Regions from separate parts of the Paenibacillus sp. TAB_01 genome, predicted to be linked through region 4. Evidence: predicted binding sites of a transcription regulator. Region 4 holds the regulator's gene; each other region holds the start of a gene.
What was found. Region 4 encodes LexA, which represses DNA repair genes until DNA is damaged. Its sites were predicted from a motif close to CGAACATATGTTCG; they were not measured.
Positions count from the first base shown of each region.

Region 1 (3,112 bases), 1.6 Mb from region 4:
TAGCTTTTGTCGAAGAAGCTTGTCAAGGTGTCAGGCTCAGAAATGATTCCCTTCCCGAGTCTCGATGAGCATTCAGCACTATACAACGGATAATTAACCCCATTAATGATTATCATGGTCAATTAATTAGGATTTATTCAAACTCATCCTCCAGAAGCTCCTCTTCTCCATAAGCTTGAAATACTTCTCGAATGACCTGATTAACCAGACGGGCGCTGTATCCTCTCCGCATTAAAAAGCCCATTGCTTTTCTTCTGGCCTGCAGCTTATCCGTCTCGAACGTCCCAAGGTATTTTTTGTAAATGAGACTGTAGGCCGTCCGGTATTCCAATCCTTCGTCAATTTGCTCCATGGCTTGTGAGATTTGTTCCGGCGCTATCCCTTTATGCTGCAGCTCCTGTCTGACCCAATTACGTCCTTTCTTCTGGGATCGGATCCGCTGCTGCGTCAGCTGCTCGGCAAACATCCCATCATCGAGGTACTGCTCCCGCTTCAAGCGCTCGACGGTTTGGCCGCTTACGGAAGGATCGTAGCCTTTTTGCAAAAGCCGGCTTTTCAATTCCTGTTCTGAGCGCAGACGTGACGACAGGAGCCTGATGGCATACAAGTAAGCCTGCTGCTTCTCCTGCGCGTGTACAATCGCTCTCAGGTCATCCTGGTCTATCTGAATGCCCTTTACCAGCTTGTATCGGATCAAAATATCCTCATGCACCGAAAAAGCGTACTGCTCATCAATAAACAGGTTGTAGCGGTCATTTACTTTCTTTTGCCGCTCTACCTTCGTGATTGTACCGGAACGAATCGTTACTTCTTCATTATCATCCATTATGCAGCACCTCAAACCTAATAATAAAGGCACCGATACAAAATTGTACAGGTGCCCTCATGGTCTTATTATTCAAATGCCAGCAAATCTGCTTCTTCCTCGTCTTCATCATCATGCTGAAGGTCCGACGGATTAACCGTTAAATTGCTGTTCTCACGAATTTTCTTCTCGATGATGTCAGCAATATGTGGGTTTTCCTTCAAAAACTGCTTCGCATTCTCACGGCCCTGACCTAGACGGTCATTGTTGTACGAATACCAGGCACCGCTCTTTTGAACGATATCCATCTCCGTACCGATATCGATGATGCTTCCTTCTTTCGAGATGCCTTCGCCATACATGATATCGATTTCGGCCTGCTTGAACGGAGGCGCCACTTTATTCTTCACAACTTTAATTCGTGTACGGTTACCGACCATATCATTGCCCTGCTTGATCGTCTCTACACGACGTACGTCCAAGCGTACGGAAGAGTAGAACTTCAAAGCGCGTCCGCCTGGTGTCGTCTCCGGGTTCCCGAACATAACGCCAACCTTTTCACGCAGCTGGTTAATAAAGATCGCAATCGTCTTCGATTTGTTAATCGCACCGGACAATTTACGTAATGCCTGAGACATCAGACGGGCTTGCAGACCGACGTGGGAATCTCCCATTTCGCCTTCAATCTCCGCCTTAGGCACGAGAGCCGCAACCGAGTCGATTACGATAATATCTACCGCGCCGCTGCGTACCAGAGCTTCGGCGATTTCCAACGCTTGCTCCCCCGTATCCGGCTGAGACAAGAGCAGATCATCAATATTGATGCCTAGCTTACTTGCGTAGAGAGGGTCCAGCGCATGCTCCGCGTCGATGAAAGCAGCTTGTCCGCCGGCTCGTTGCACCTCTGCAATGGCATGCAAAGCTACCGTTGTTTTACCTGAAGATTCGGGTCCGTACACTTCTATAATTCTACCACGCGGGTAACCTCCGATACCTAGTGCGATATCAAGAGCCAAGGAACCGCTGGGAATAGTTTCAACCTGCATATGGGTGGATTCACCCAATTTCATAATGGAGCCTTTGCCAAATTGCTTCTCGATTTGACGAAGAGCATTCTCCAAAGCTGCGCGCCGATCTGTCAAAACACTCACTTCCTTCTTCATATTAGATAACTACATGATAACTGGTTTTGTTTATGTTGCCAAGTATTTTTTGCGAACATACATTCGATTGAGAGTCAAAAGAAAAACCGCAACAAAGAAACTGGCTTTGCTACGGTGCTTCCGTTAGTCTATTATATACTAACCTATTAACGTTTACAAGCATCACTTTTGAAGCTGCTGCCAGAGAAGGTATAAGGCGCTTTTAGCCGCGCGAAGCTTAATGGACTCACGGTTTCCCGACAGCTGCAGCTTCTTCGAAACGGTTTCTCCGTCTTTCCGGGCCACCGCCACATAGACGAGTCCTACCGGCTTCCCCTCGGACTCGCCGGGACCTGCAACGCCGGTGACTGCTACCGCATAGTCCACCTCAGCCTGCCTTAATAAATTGCCGGCCAGCAGCCGGGCCGTCTCATCGCTCACGGCGCCGGGGGCCTCCGGGCCTTCCAATACCTCTTCTGGGACGCCGAGCAGCTTATGCTTCCAGCCGTTCGTGTAGCAGACGATGCCGCCCTGATACACGGACGAGCTGCCGGGAATGGCAGTAATCATATCGCTGAGCAGTCCGCCCGTGCAGCTTTCCGCCGCCGCAAGGCGCTGCCCTCTCTCATTAAGAATGCGCAGGATCTCCTGCTCCAGGGTGACATCCACGTTCGCATAAATATGCGCGCCCAGCCTGCGGCGTATTTCCTGCTCCAGAGGCTCAAGCTTGTTATCCGCTCCCGCTTGTGAAGAAGAACGCGTCGTAATGCGGATAGCCACCTCGCCTTCTTTAGCATAAGGAGCGATCGTAGGATCGGTTTGAGCGCGGATTAAATCAAGCAGCTCATGCTCCAATGCCGATTCGCCAATGCCGGCGAATTTGAGCATGCGGGAGTAAAGCGGCTGCAATCCGCCGATTTTGGAGGCAATCCACGGCGCTGCGTAGCTTTCGAACATCGGCTTCATTTCCTTCGGAAGGACCGGGAAGCAGAATATAATGAGTACCATCCTGCGTAAGCGCAACCCCTACCGCCATTCCGTTATCGTTCTTCAAAGGATCGCTCTGTTCAAGCATCAAGGCTTGACGTATGTTGCTTTCAACCATCGTGACGCCGCGGTTACGGAAAAATTGTTCTATGTATTCCAGCGAAGGCTGATGAACGAC
Region 1 is NZ_JBIFNP010000001.1:2,414,104-2,417,215, reverse strand. Features, by position in the region: gene ACHHV8_RS11765 (RecX family transcriptional regulator) at 134-826, opposite strand; gene recA (recombinase RecA) at 895-1,947, opposite strand; partial or broken gene ACHHV8_RS11755 (competence/damage-inducible protein A) at 2,131-3,112, opposite strand, start outside.
Region 1: recA (recombinase RecA) is a predicted target of LexA. The motif match lies at 2,021-2,034, and genes of this name have one in related genera.

Region 2 (3,112 bases), 1.8 Mb from region 4:
CGTGACGCCTACGCGGCGTACAGGCATTTGGTCCCAGTAGCGGTAAAACAGCAGCTTGACTGCTTCATACACGGCGCTCGTATGATTCGTCGGATCAGGCATTTTCATCTGCCGGGAAAATCCGGTCGGCGACTCGAACGGACTGCACATGCAGCTGACGGTAACGACGCCTCCCATATATCCGCTGCGCCGGCAGTCGCGGCATACCTCTTCTACAAGCTCAAGCAAAATGGTGTTGACCTCGGAGGACTCCGCGTAGTCTCTGGGCAGCGTCATCATGTGGCCGATCGATTTCGGCGGCGTATTGAACGTGCCCGGAGTAACGGGGGAGTCATCGAGCCCGTTCGCCGTGCGCCACATGACCTCGGCGTGAATATCGCTTTGCCTGCCGAAGTGGGCCCGGAACCGCTCTTTCAGCCGCGTCAGCGGCGTTCGGGCGATATCCCCGATGGTCAGCATGCCGAGCCGGGCGAAATGAGCGGTCATCCGGGAGCCGACGCCGAACATTTTATGGACGGGCTCTTTCCACAGCAGCTCCTGCACATCCGAAACCGGCAGGGTGAAAATGCCGCTGTCGTTCTTTTTAGCCCAGATGTCGGTGGCGATCTTCGCCAATACTTTATTGGAGCCGATGCCGATCCGCACCTTGACGCCGGTTTGCCGGAGTACCTTCTGCTGAATCGAACCGGGCAATCGACTCGGGATCGCCGAGCATGCGCATGCTCCCGGACAGATCCAGAAACTGTTCGTCGATCGAAAATATTTCGACAAGGTCGGTATATTCTTTGTAAATTTGTGTAATCATGAGGGAAACGTCGATATAGTGCTGCATCCGGGGGCGCATGACGATAAGCTGCGGGCACTTGGCCAGCGATTCGCCCAGCCGTTCGGCCGTGGTGACGCCGAATGTTTTGGCGACCGGACAAGCTGCGAGAATAATGCCCGAGCGCAGCGCAGGGTCTCCGGCTACCACGACCGGCTTATCGCTCAGCCCCGGGTGCTCGGCCTTCTCCACGCTGGCGTAAAAGCTCTGGCAGTCCGCCAGAAAGATGGTGCCTTTCGTTGGTTAGGGTTCCGCTCATTCTGCTCGCCTCCGTACATTCATAAGCATGTTCATCAGCTCCGCTTTGATCAGGCTTCGTAACATATTGAAATGATGGATATAGCCGCGAACCTTGTATTCCACATCAATGCCCAGCGCGTTCGTTTCCGTATGCAGAATCTGAATGTTCTGCTTCCTCATCCGGCCCTTCAGCCGGTACAGCTCCTCATGAATCGATGTCTCCACTTCTTTCAGGTAAGCAATCGCATGATAATAAACAATTTTCCCTTGATGCAGGGCCAGCTCGTCGATATCCCTTGCCAGCATATCCAGCAAAATGGGCAGTAATGTGTGATCTTTCACGATTTGAACGTCTTCTTCCGTCTCGAGTCTCGGGTTAACAGTCATCTTCTACACCACCATAATACGAACGTGTATTCGTATTCTATTATATACAGAACACACGTTCGTTATGCAAGTGAATTTTCTGGAAGTTGGCGTGGGATTTATTTCCTGCCGCCGGAGGCTCGTTCTGCAAAATTGAGAACAACGGCCTACGCATCTTTTGGCGGGCTTGCGCGTATTACATACATCACGGTTCAAGTCATGGTGAGTATTATCCACAAGGGAGAAAGGGGCATGCGCTTGGCACGCTTGGAATATCGTTTATATGAAGAAGGCGGGGATCTGCCGCTATTGTATTATTACGAGGCTATCGAACGCGAAGAAGCGGCTTTACGGTTCGCTTGCGATTATTTGATCAAGGACGGGACGGTCTATGAGAAGACTTCCTGCGCGGTGGAGCCGGACTGTTACGTGATTTATGTGAAGACGGCGGAGGATGAGAAGGCTATGCCTTGGGACCGACCGTCGCCGGGAGTGTCCGGCGGTTTATGTATGGAGCTTAGGGAGTATCGGGAGACGGGGGCTGATTATCGCCTCGTGCATACGTTCAGCTTCCAGGACAGCCTTGAGGCTATGCTTCATCTGCAGGCGAATTATTTGTACGTGGACGGCCAGGAATGGTACCGGACCTCGGTAGAAATCGATGAAGAGCGCGAGACGTTCGTTTATTATGCGGAGATGACCTGAGCATGATTTCGATGAAGCGGAGACAGGGAGGGCTTGCCTGGGCGATAAAGCCGGTGCAGGCCCGTCTTCGCGGAAAAGGGCTCTTAACTTGAAACGTTGATGCGGGCGGAGAATCGCCTGAAGGCAGATCCCGTGCAAGCATTCGAAGCAGGCAGCGCCGAAGGCGTGCTCTTGGGAGGAAGGTAAAGTGGAACAGAACAGACACGGCAAGACGCATAAGCTGGTTACTCTGTTTGTAGCCGCTGCGCTGGTAGCGGGAACCGGATGCTCGAATACGAGCGCCAATTCAAACTGCGTCGACCAGAATAAGGACGGGTATTGCGATAACGGAGGCGGAAGCAGCTCGACTTCGTCCCGGAGCTTCTTTCATTCAGGCTCCTCGTCCAGCACGGGGGGAGCCTCGGACGGCTCCTCCGGCATTTCCCACGGTTCTTCGTCACACGGAGGGATCGGCAGCAGCTCGGGCTCCAGCTCGAGCTAACCTTGAACGAACCTCAAGCTAATGAGGGAGCAAAATACGCGTTACATGCGATATTCTAAAATTAACAGCGTGCGCTGAGCGTACGCTGTTTTTGTTGCTGCGGGCGTTTGCGCAGTCTGCGCGCAAAGGGCCATAAAACCGCGGAAACCGCGCGGCTGCTGGCATAACAGAGGTTCGGGAGGAAGTTAAATAAAGACGATTGTTTGTTATTTGAACGCCAACGTATAATTTGCTTATCGCAAGCGGAGCTGGTTCTGCGAGCGGAGGGCATCGGTTCTCGGATGAACCAATCAACAAAATAAATGCGCTTACATGAGAGGGGTTTCGTGTCGAAGGGGGTATCGGAAATTATACCGGGACTGCAGCCTTATCAGACGGCAAGGTAAAAAACGAAAAAATGAAAACGTTGTCAAAAAACGCGTGTGACTCGTGTCCGTATGGGGGACAGCGCCCATGCAAATAATGATTAAAGGAGTTAGTGCCTAATGAACAAGAAA
Region 2 is NZ_JBIFNP010000001.1:2,232,349-2,235,460, forward strand. Features, by position in the region: partial or broken gene ACHHV8_RS10735 (DNA polymerase IV) at 1-1,051, opposite strand, end outside; gene ACHHV8_RS10740 (YhjD family protein) at 1,079-1,450, opposite strand; gene ACHHV8_RS10745 (hypothetical protein) at 1,688-2,134, shown strand; gene ACHHV8_RS10750 (hypothetical protein) at 2,322-2,615, shown strand; partial or broken gene ACHHV8_RS10755 (extracellular solute-binding protein) at 3,101-3,112, shown strand, end outside.
Region 2: ACHHV8_RS10740 (YhjD family protein) is a predicted target of LexA. The motif match lies at 1,470-1,483, and genes of this name have one in related genera.

Region 3 (3,112 bases), on a different contig from region 4:
CATCTACTGAATGAGTTTCGCATTAGTTTAACATCTGATAAAATCAACGCTTTTATAACATAAGAGCGGCGTTTCAATCGTTCCGCTACTACCGCTTTAGTACTTTCACATCTAAATTATTTACAATAAAAAATCCCCTTACGATTAACTTCGTAAGAGGATTTCATAATAGACACTTCAGTTACAAATCATTTATTTCGTACTCTATAGCCATTGTCACGTTCTGACAATAATTAATGCTAATAAACGTCCCAGGAGGACGTACAAAATACTCAAAAAATCGCGTTACATCAACGTTTCACAAAACCCAAGTGTAAAATATGTGTAAAACGAACCCCGACTTAATAGTCGGGGTTCAATTGGTGTATATTCAAAGCAGCTTACCTAAGTTGCATTGTTGCCTGCAAATCACTTAAATAGATCATCTTCACTCGATCATCGTTATCATTCAAAACAGTTGAAAAAAATAAATGATCCTTCTGTGATTCTAATTTAATCTTTTCAATAGATGATGCATCTATAAACTTTTTTCCTATTAAGTCGTAAACATAGTCCACGGACCGGGGGCTTTTTTCACGAACTATAGGATATTTTTCACCATATAATTTTAATATGCTATCTTTTAAATCACCAACCTTTGCTCCTCGTACAGTGCTGTAACTTTTCTCTGATTTCTCAACAAGCAGTATCATCACAACCTTCTGATCCCGGTACATAACTTTGACACCATTATCATAATCTAACCAAAAGTTCTCTTTGGTTCCTGTACCTAGTGTTTTTTCAGCATCTGTCTTATCCATCCCATAACAAACCATCGCTTTGTTCCCTAAAGATTCAATGCAAAGGTCATCTTTAGTGAATACAGTCGTATCGCTCCCTTCTCCGCATGCCACTAAACCAAAGCAGAAAGTTAGTAAAATCAATAGATTTTTCATTTTTACACCCCGTAAATCAGTATATAGTTACCATTCGTCAAATCCTCCAAAAAAAATAAACCCTGGACTTATCCCCCAGGGCTTTCTATTTTCATGATATCCATAAAAGATACCTTAGTTATAATTCCGTGCCGCTGAATATGGACTTTACCTGTACGAGAGTCCATTTCGGTGATCAATCCGCGAACCTGCTCTTCCCAACCCCAGACGGTCAATAAAACCTCCGCGTCTTCCTGCTTTGCCTCTGCCAGCTGGTTAGCTAATTCCTCCAGCACAAACTCATCCCGCGTTGGGCGTTTTGTTGCATACTTTTTGCTTGGCTTAGGCACTCCAATAGTTCCAACTGTCATCATACCCACCAACCTTTTCCTTTTGTGGAACATGTGTTCGTATATAGTCTAAGCGAACGATATACAACCGCGCAATAGGGAATAAGTCCTATCCGGTGTTTTTCTTAATCTAAATTCTCAATCGCTTGGGATTTTGGATTTTCGGCTTGAAATTTTATTTGGCGTCACTTAAAATAGGAACAAATGTTCTGTTTTGGAGGGGTTTCACTGTGAAAAATAAGGAGACCAAGTTATCGAACGGAAGCAATAAACTTTTTGAAGGTAGCCGGTTTATTATGCCACAGCATCGAGAGGCGGCAGTGATAGCGGCCAGGGAAGAGCTACGTCAATCCAGGCCCCTATTCGATGAACAACGGATCCAGGATTTGAGCTATGCGATTAATGAAGCAATAAATGAACGTTCACAGGTTAACATATCGATTTTTGGAGAGTTTGGTAATACGGAAGAACAGGGGTGGATCTCTCGAATCGACCAACTGAAGCATCAGATTCGGCTCGAAACAGGAGATAGGGATTTTGAGTGGATCAAGCTGGAGGACATTGTAGATATTCAAGTAAGATAAACTTTACCCCTATATGATGACCGGTTGCAGACTTCATCCCCTGCCGCCCGAGACGTGGTTCTCCTCCCTCCCCGACGGAGGATAGCATACGGATAGCCTCGCCATTGAGAACTGGGCGAATACAAAAAAGAGGAGATTAAAGAGGACTAAACGATCGACAAAGCTCGCTGGATTGATTTAAAATATGAAAGAACCAAGTTAATCCAATTCAGGGGGAGTTTACATGCGTTACCTTTTATGTTTTCTAGTTCCGCCACTTGCCATTTTGCTTTGTGGGAAGCCTGGTAAGGCACTGCTGAATCTTGTGCTTTGGTGTTGCTTGATTATTCCTGGTATTGTTCACGCACTTCTCGTTGTTAAAGAGCATAAAGACGATAAACGTTTTGCTCGGCTTGAGAAGGCGATGAGGCAGTAAGCTTTAAGGAGAAGCCCCTCGATTAAGAATTGAGGGGCTTTTATATTTTTCTAATGTAGTACTTTAATTTCTTTCTACAACGCCAGCTCAACTACACTACGATCGCGGCGAATCTCTAACGCCTGAATAAATAATTTATACACTTCGTCACCAGCGTTTCCAAGCCACCCCATCAAATCAAAATAGTGTTGGCTACCGGTGTACAATTCTGCTGCAGCTCGCACTAAGCCGCGGTATGAGCTGGATAGCTGCCCGACGATTTCTGATTCTAGGTGCTTACCATTTTCATCATCGTCGTCACCCCCGGTCCACTCGCCCCAGTACCATCCAATCGGACCATCGCAATTATTCCAGTTGATTTTTACGTAAATCTCTGGATGGGCAGCTACATAGCAGGCAGCCGCATACTCCGGGTTTTTATGAGCCGTGAAGCGTTCCAAAAGTGCTTTAAAGTTAGCTAAGTGCGTTTCGGAAGAAAACCAAATGTTGCCCAATGTCATGCCATGATAGTTTCCCATGAATATAAAATCCTCCTACTTGAGTTTAAAAACTACTCTTCCCGCGGCCCAAATTTTTCTCGAAGGATTAGAGCTTGCTTCCTTCTTTCTTCTACGTCGGTCCGGAGAAAGAGGCGCGTGGATCCGACCTCTTTCACCGGCAATAACTTCTTACTTTTTATTAAAGCAGACAGGTTTTGCTTGTTAATGTCCAGGATCTCCAGCGTTTCCGCCACAGTTAAAACTTCGCTTTGGATAAGCTTAACTAATTCATCTCGCTTCATTTTGTATCACCCTAATTTAGCTAATGTTATCCCTAGCGCGATAAGGCTGATCACCATCGATGCGACGC
Region 3 is NZ_JBIFNP010000002.1:72,778-75,889, forward strand. Features, by position in the region: gene ACHHV8_RS33390 (hypothetical protein) at 381-935, opposite strand; gene ACHHV8_RS33395 (YolD-like family protein) at 1,004-1,288, opposite strand; gene ACHHV8_RS33400 (YolD-like family protein) at 1,495-1,848, shown strand; gene ACHHV8_RS33405 (YqaE/Pmp3 family membrane protein) at 2,072-2,263, shown strand; gene ACHHV8_RS33410 (hypothetical protein) at 2,338-2,781, opposite strand; gene ACHHV8_RS33415 (helix-turn-helix domain-containing protein) at 2,814-3,044, opposite strand.
Region 3: ACHHV8_RS33395 (YolD-like family protein) is a predicted target of LexA. The motif match lies at 1,312-1,325, and genes of this name have one in related genera.

Region 4 (3,112 bases):
GGCGGCAAACCCTTATTTGGCGCTTGCCGTAATGCTGAAAGCGGGTCTGGATGGCATCAAGCACAAAATGCAGCTTCCTCCTCCGACGGACCGCAATATTTATGTCATGACTGAGGACGAGCGCGAAGATCAAGGCATTCCTAGCCTTCCGCTTGATCTGAAGGAAGCGATCGATGTTATGCTTCGCGACGATGTAATCTGCGATGCACTGGGCGACCACGCATTGGCGCACTTCGTCGAGCTGAAAGAGATCGAATGGGATATCTACCGCACGCAGGTTCACGCTTGGGAGCGCGAGCAGTATTTGACCCTTTACTAAGATTGAATTGAACATATCCACGGCCCTTATACCAGGCTGCACAGCGGATTCCTTGCGGATTAACGGCTGCGTTTCGCCCGGGATAAGGGCTGTTTTATGGAATTGCGGCGGCGCGGGAACGAGGCAATGCAAGATGTGCTTCAATGGCTGCACAAAAAAGCGTACCTTCTTCAAGAAAGGGTACGCTGGGCTTGTTGGGAAACCCTGAATTTGCGTGATACTCCGGTGGGGTATCTTCCTCCAGCCGCTGTTAAAATCCGTGAATGGGATTAGAATTTGCGGTATTTTCACGGATTTTAAAGGCGGACGTAAACTCTTCCGGAAGATACCCCACCTGCGTATGTGCTCATTTTTCACTTAAGGCGGGTTCCTTGACAGGCTGGGCGTACCTTCTTCTATAGGGTACGCTTTTTTATTTGAAGTTATAGAACAGCCGCCAAGGAATCGAATCCTGGCGGCTCTTTGTGCTGCATATTAGTGAATGTCGCGGAATACGCCGACGACACGGCCCAGAATAGTGACATGCTTCAGCAGAATCGGCTCCATGGCCGGATTCTCGGGCTGCAGACGGATATCGCCCTTTTCCTTATAGAAACGCTTCACGGTAGCCTCATCATCCTCGGTCATAGCCACGACGATATCCCCGTTATTGGCGGTTTGCTGCTGGCGGACGATAACATAGTCGCCGTTATGAATGCCCGCATCGATCATACTTTCCCCGATAACGCTGAGCATGAATACGTTGTAGTCCCCGACATAGTGGCTTGGGAGAGGGAAATAGTCCTCGATGTTCTCCGTTGCCGTAATCGGAACGCCGGCTGTAACGCGTCCGATCAAAGGAACGCGTGCGACGGAAAGGGCGAACTGGGCTCCGTCGGTTGCGCTGCCGTCCGTAATTTCAATGGCGCGCGGCTTGGTAGGGTCGCGGCGGATCAAGCCTTTCTTCTCTAACCGTTCTAAATGTCCGTGTACCGTAGAACTGGAGGCCAAACCAACAGCTTCGCCAATTTCCCGGACGGAGGGAGGATAGCCCTTATCTTTTACTTCATTTTTGATAAATTCCAGAATGGCCAGCTGCCGGTTGGATAATTTGCTCATCAGAATCACTCCAGTATTGGTAATAATTATTGAAAGTATAACACAGAACCGGAGTTCGTACAAACATGAGTTCGAATAAATGATTGACACAAACATGTGTTCGTGTTATTTTGAGAACAAGAGAAATGAGAACAAATGTTTGTAGGAGGCTATAAGCTATGTATATGAACGAACAATTATTTTCAAGACCGGTAAAGACTCTGAATGTTAAACGTACATACTCCGCACGGATCTCTTTTAGTCATCGTATGCTGAAGCGGCTGGCAGCACTGTTGGCGGTAGTGGTTATTATCGGATTGTTCAGCCTGTGTGTTTCCGTTATTGCAGGGGAACAGGACGCTTACGCATCGACGGAAGGATATCAAAGCGTTGAAGTCGTGAGCGGCGACACCCTTTGGACCATTGCTGCGAACCATACGGCTGCAGGGCAGGATATCCGTGAATATATAAGTAAGATGAGGACATTAAACCATTTGAAATCCAGCGTCATTTACGAGGGACAAGTTCTGTTATTACCCTGACCGTTCTTGTTGCTGGTTCATGCTGCGGCAAAATTCTTCTTCTCCAGATAAGCGCCTGGCGCTCTTGACAATCGAATCTTGAAATGTCAAAGTATAGGTTGATGCATATGCTGAAGGAAGCTTTCAGTATATGTGAATTGACAGGATTAGCCGAGACATTCGTAGGAGGATTGACATGAGCGGTGAGACAGGACATGACGAGTATGTCAAGCGAATTAATGAGCTGGCACGAAAAGCCAAGACGGTAGGGTTAACCGATGCCGAATTGGACGAGCGCAATGAATTGAGAAAGCGGTATATAGAAGCTTTCAAGAGCTCGCTGCGGAGTCAGTTGGACAATATTAAATTCGTAGATGAAGAAGACAAGAAATAGCATGGCAGCAGCTAAATTGAACTAGGGAGAAGAAGTATGTCTCGTAAATGGGAACGAATGGTGCAAAAGAACACCAAGAACGCTAACAAAACTCGGAAAAAGCAGGGTAAGCCTTTACTAAGCGAATCGGCATCGGACGGAGCTGTAACTATTCGCGGACGAAGCTGGCTGCTCCCTCTTTTCCTGGTTGTTGTTGGCTTATTCTGTTTCCTCGTCTTTCGGACGCAGGAGCAGCAGGACACCTTATATTGGGTCACCGGAGGCAGCTACATCGTACTGGCGCTGTTTATTTTCTTGGTGCGCAGACCTTTCCTTAAAGTGGGAAAAGACTTTCTTCTCACGCGCCGTTTTGCCGGCGACAGGAGAGTAGAGCCGTCACAAATTCAAGAAATCGAAATTTCGGGCGGCTCGGTCGTCATTTCCCTGCTTAACAGTAAAGGCAGATGGGTGTTTACACGGTTGATTCATCGGATGGACACGGATCAGCTGGGGGAAAAACTGAAGGAATTTGCTGCAAATAATAACGTTGCCTTAAAGGCTGAAACGCAAGGTTAATTATTGACAAGAGATGATTTTCAGGGAGAAGAGGACGAGAGATGAGGATTCAAGCGGTACTGTTTGATTTGGACGATACTTTACTTTGGGATGATCGCAGCGTAAAGGAAGCTTTTGAAGCTACATGCAGCGAAGCGGCCAAGCATTACGACATAGATCCTGCGAAGCTGGAAGAAGCTGTTCGGCATGAAGCCCGGCAATTGTATGAATCCTTTGAGACGTTTCCATTTACCAAATTGATCGGAA
Region 4 is NZ_JBIFNP010000001.1:3,982,981-3,986,092, reverse strand. Features, by position in the region: gene glnA (type I glutamate--ammonia ligase) at 1-319, shown strand, start outside; gene lexA (transcriptional repressor LexA) at 794-1,417, opposite strand; gene ACHHV8_RS19250 (LysM peptidoglycan-binding domain-containing protein) at 1,576-1,938, shown strand; gene ACHHV8_RS19245 (DUF896 domain-containing protein) at 2,114-2,311, shown strand; gene ACHHV8_RS19240 (hypothetical protein) at 2,348-2,866, shown strand; gene ACHHV8_RS19235 (HAD family hydrolase) at 2,908-3,112, shown strand, end outside.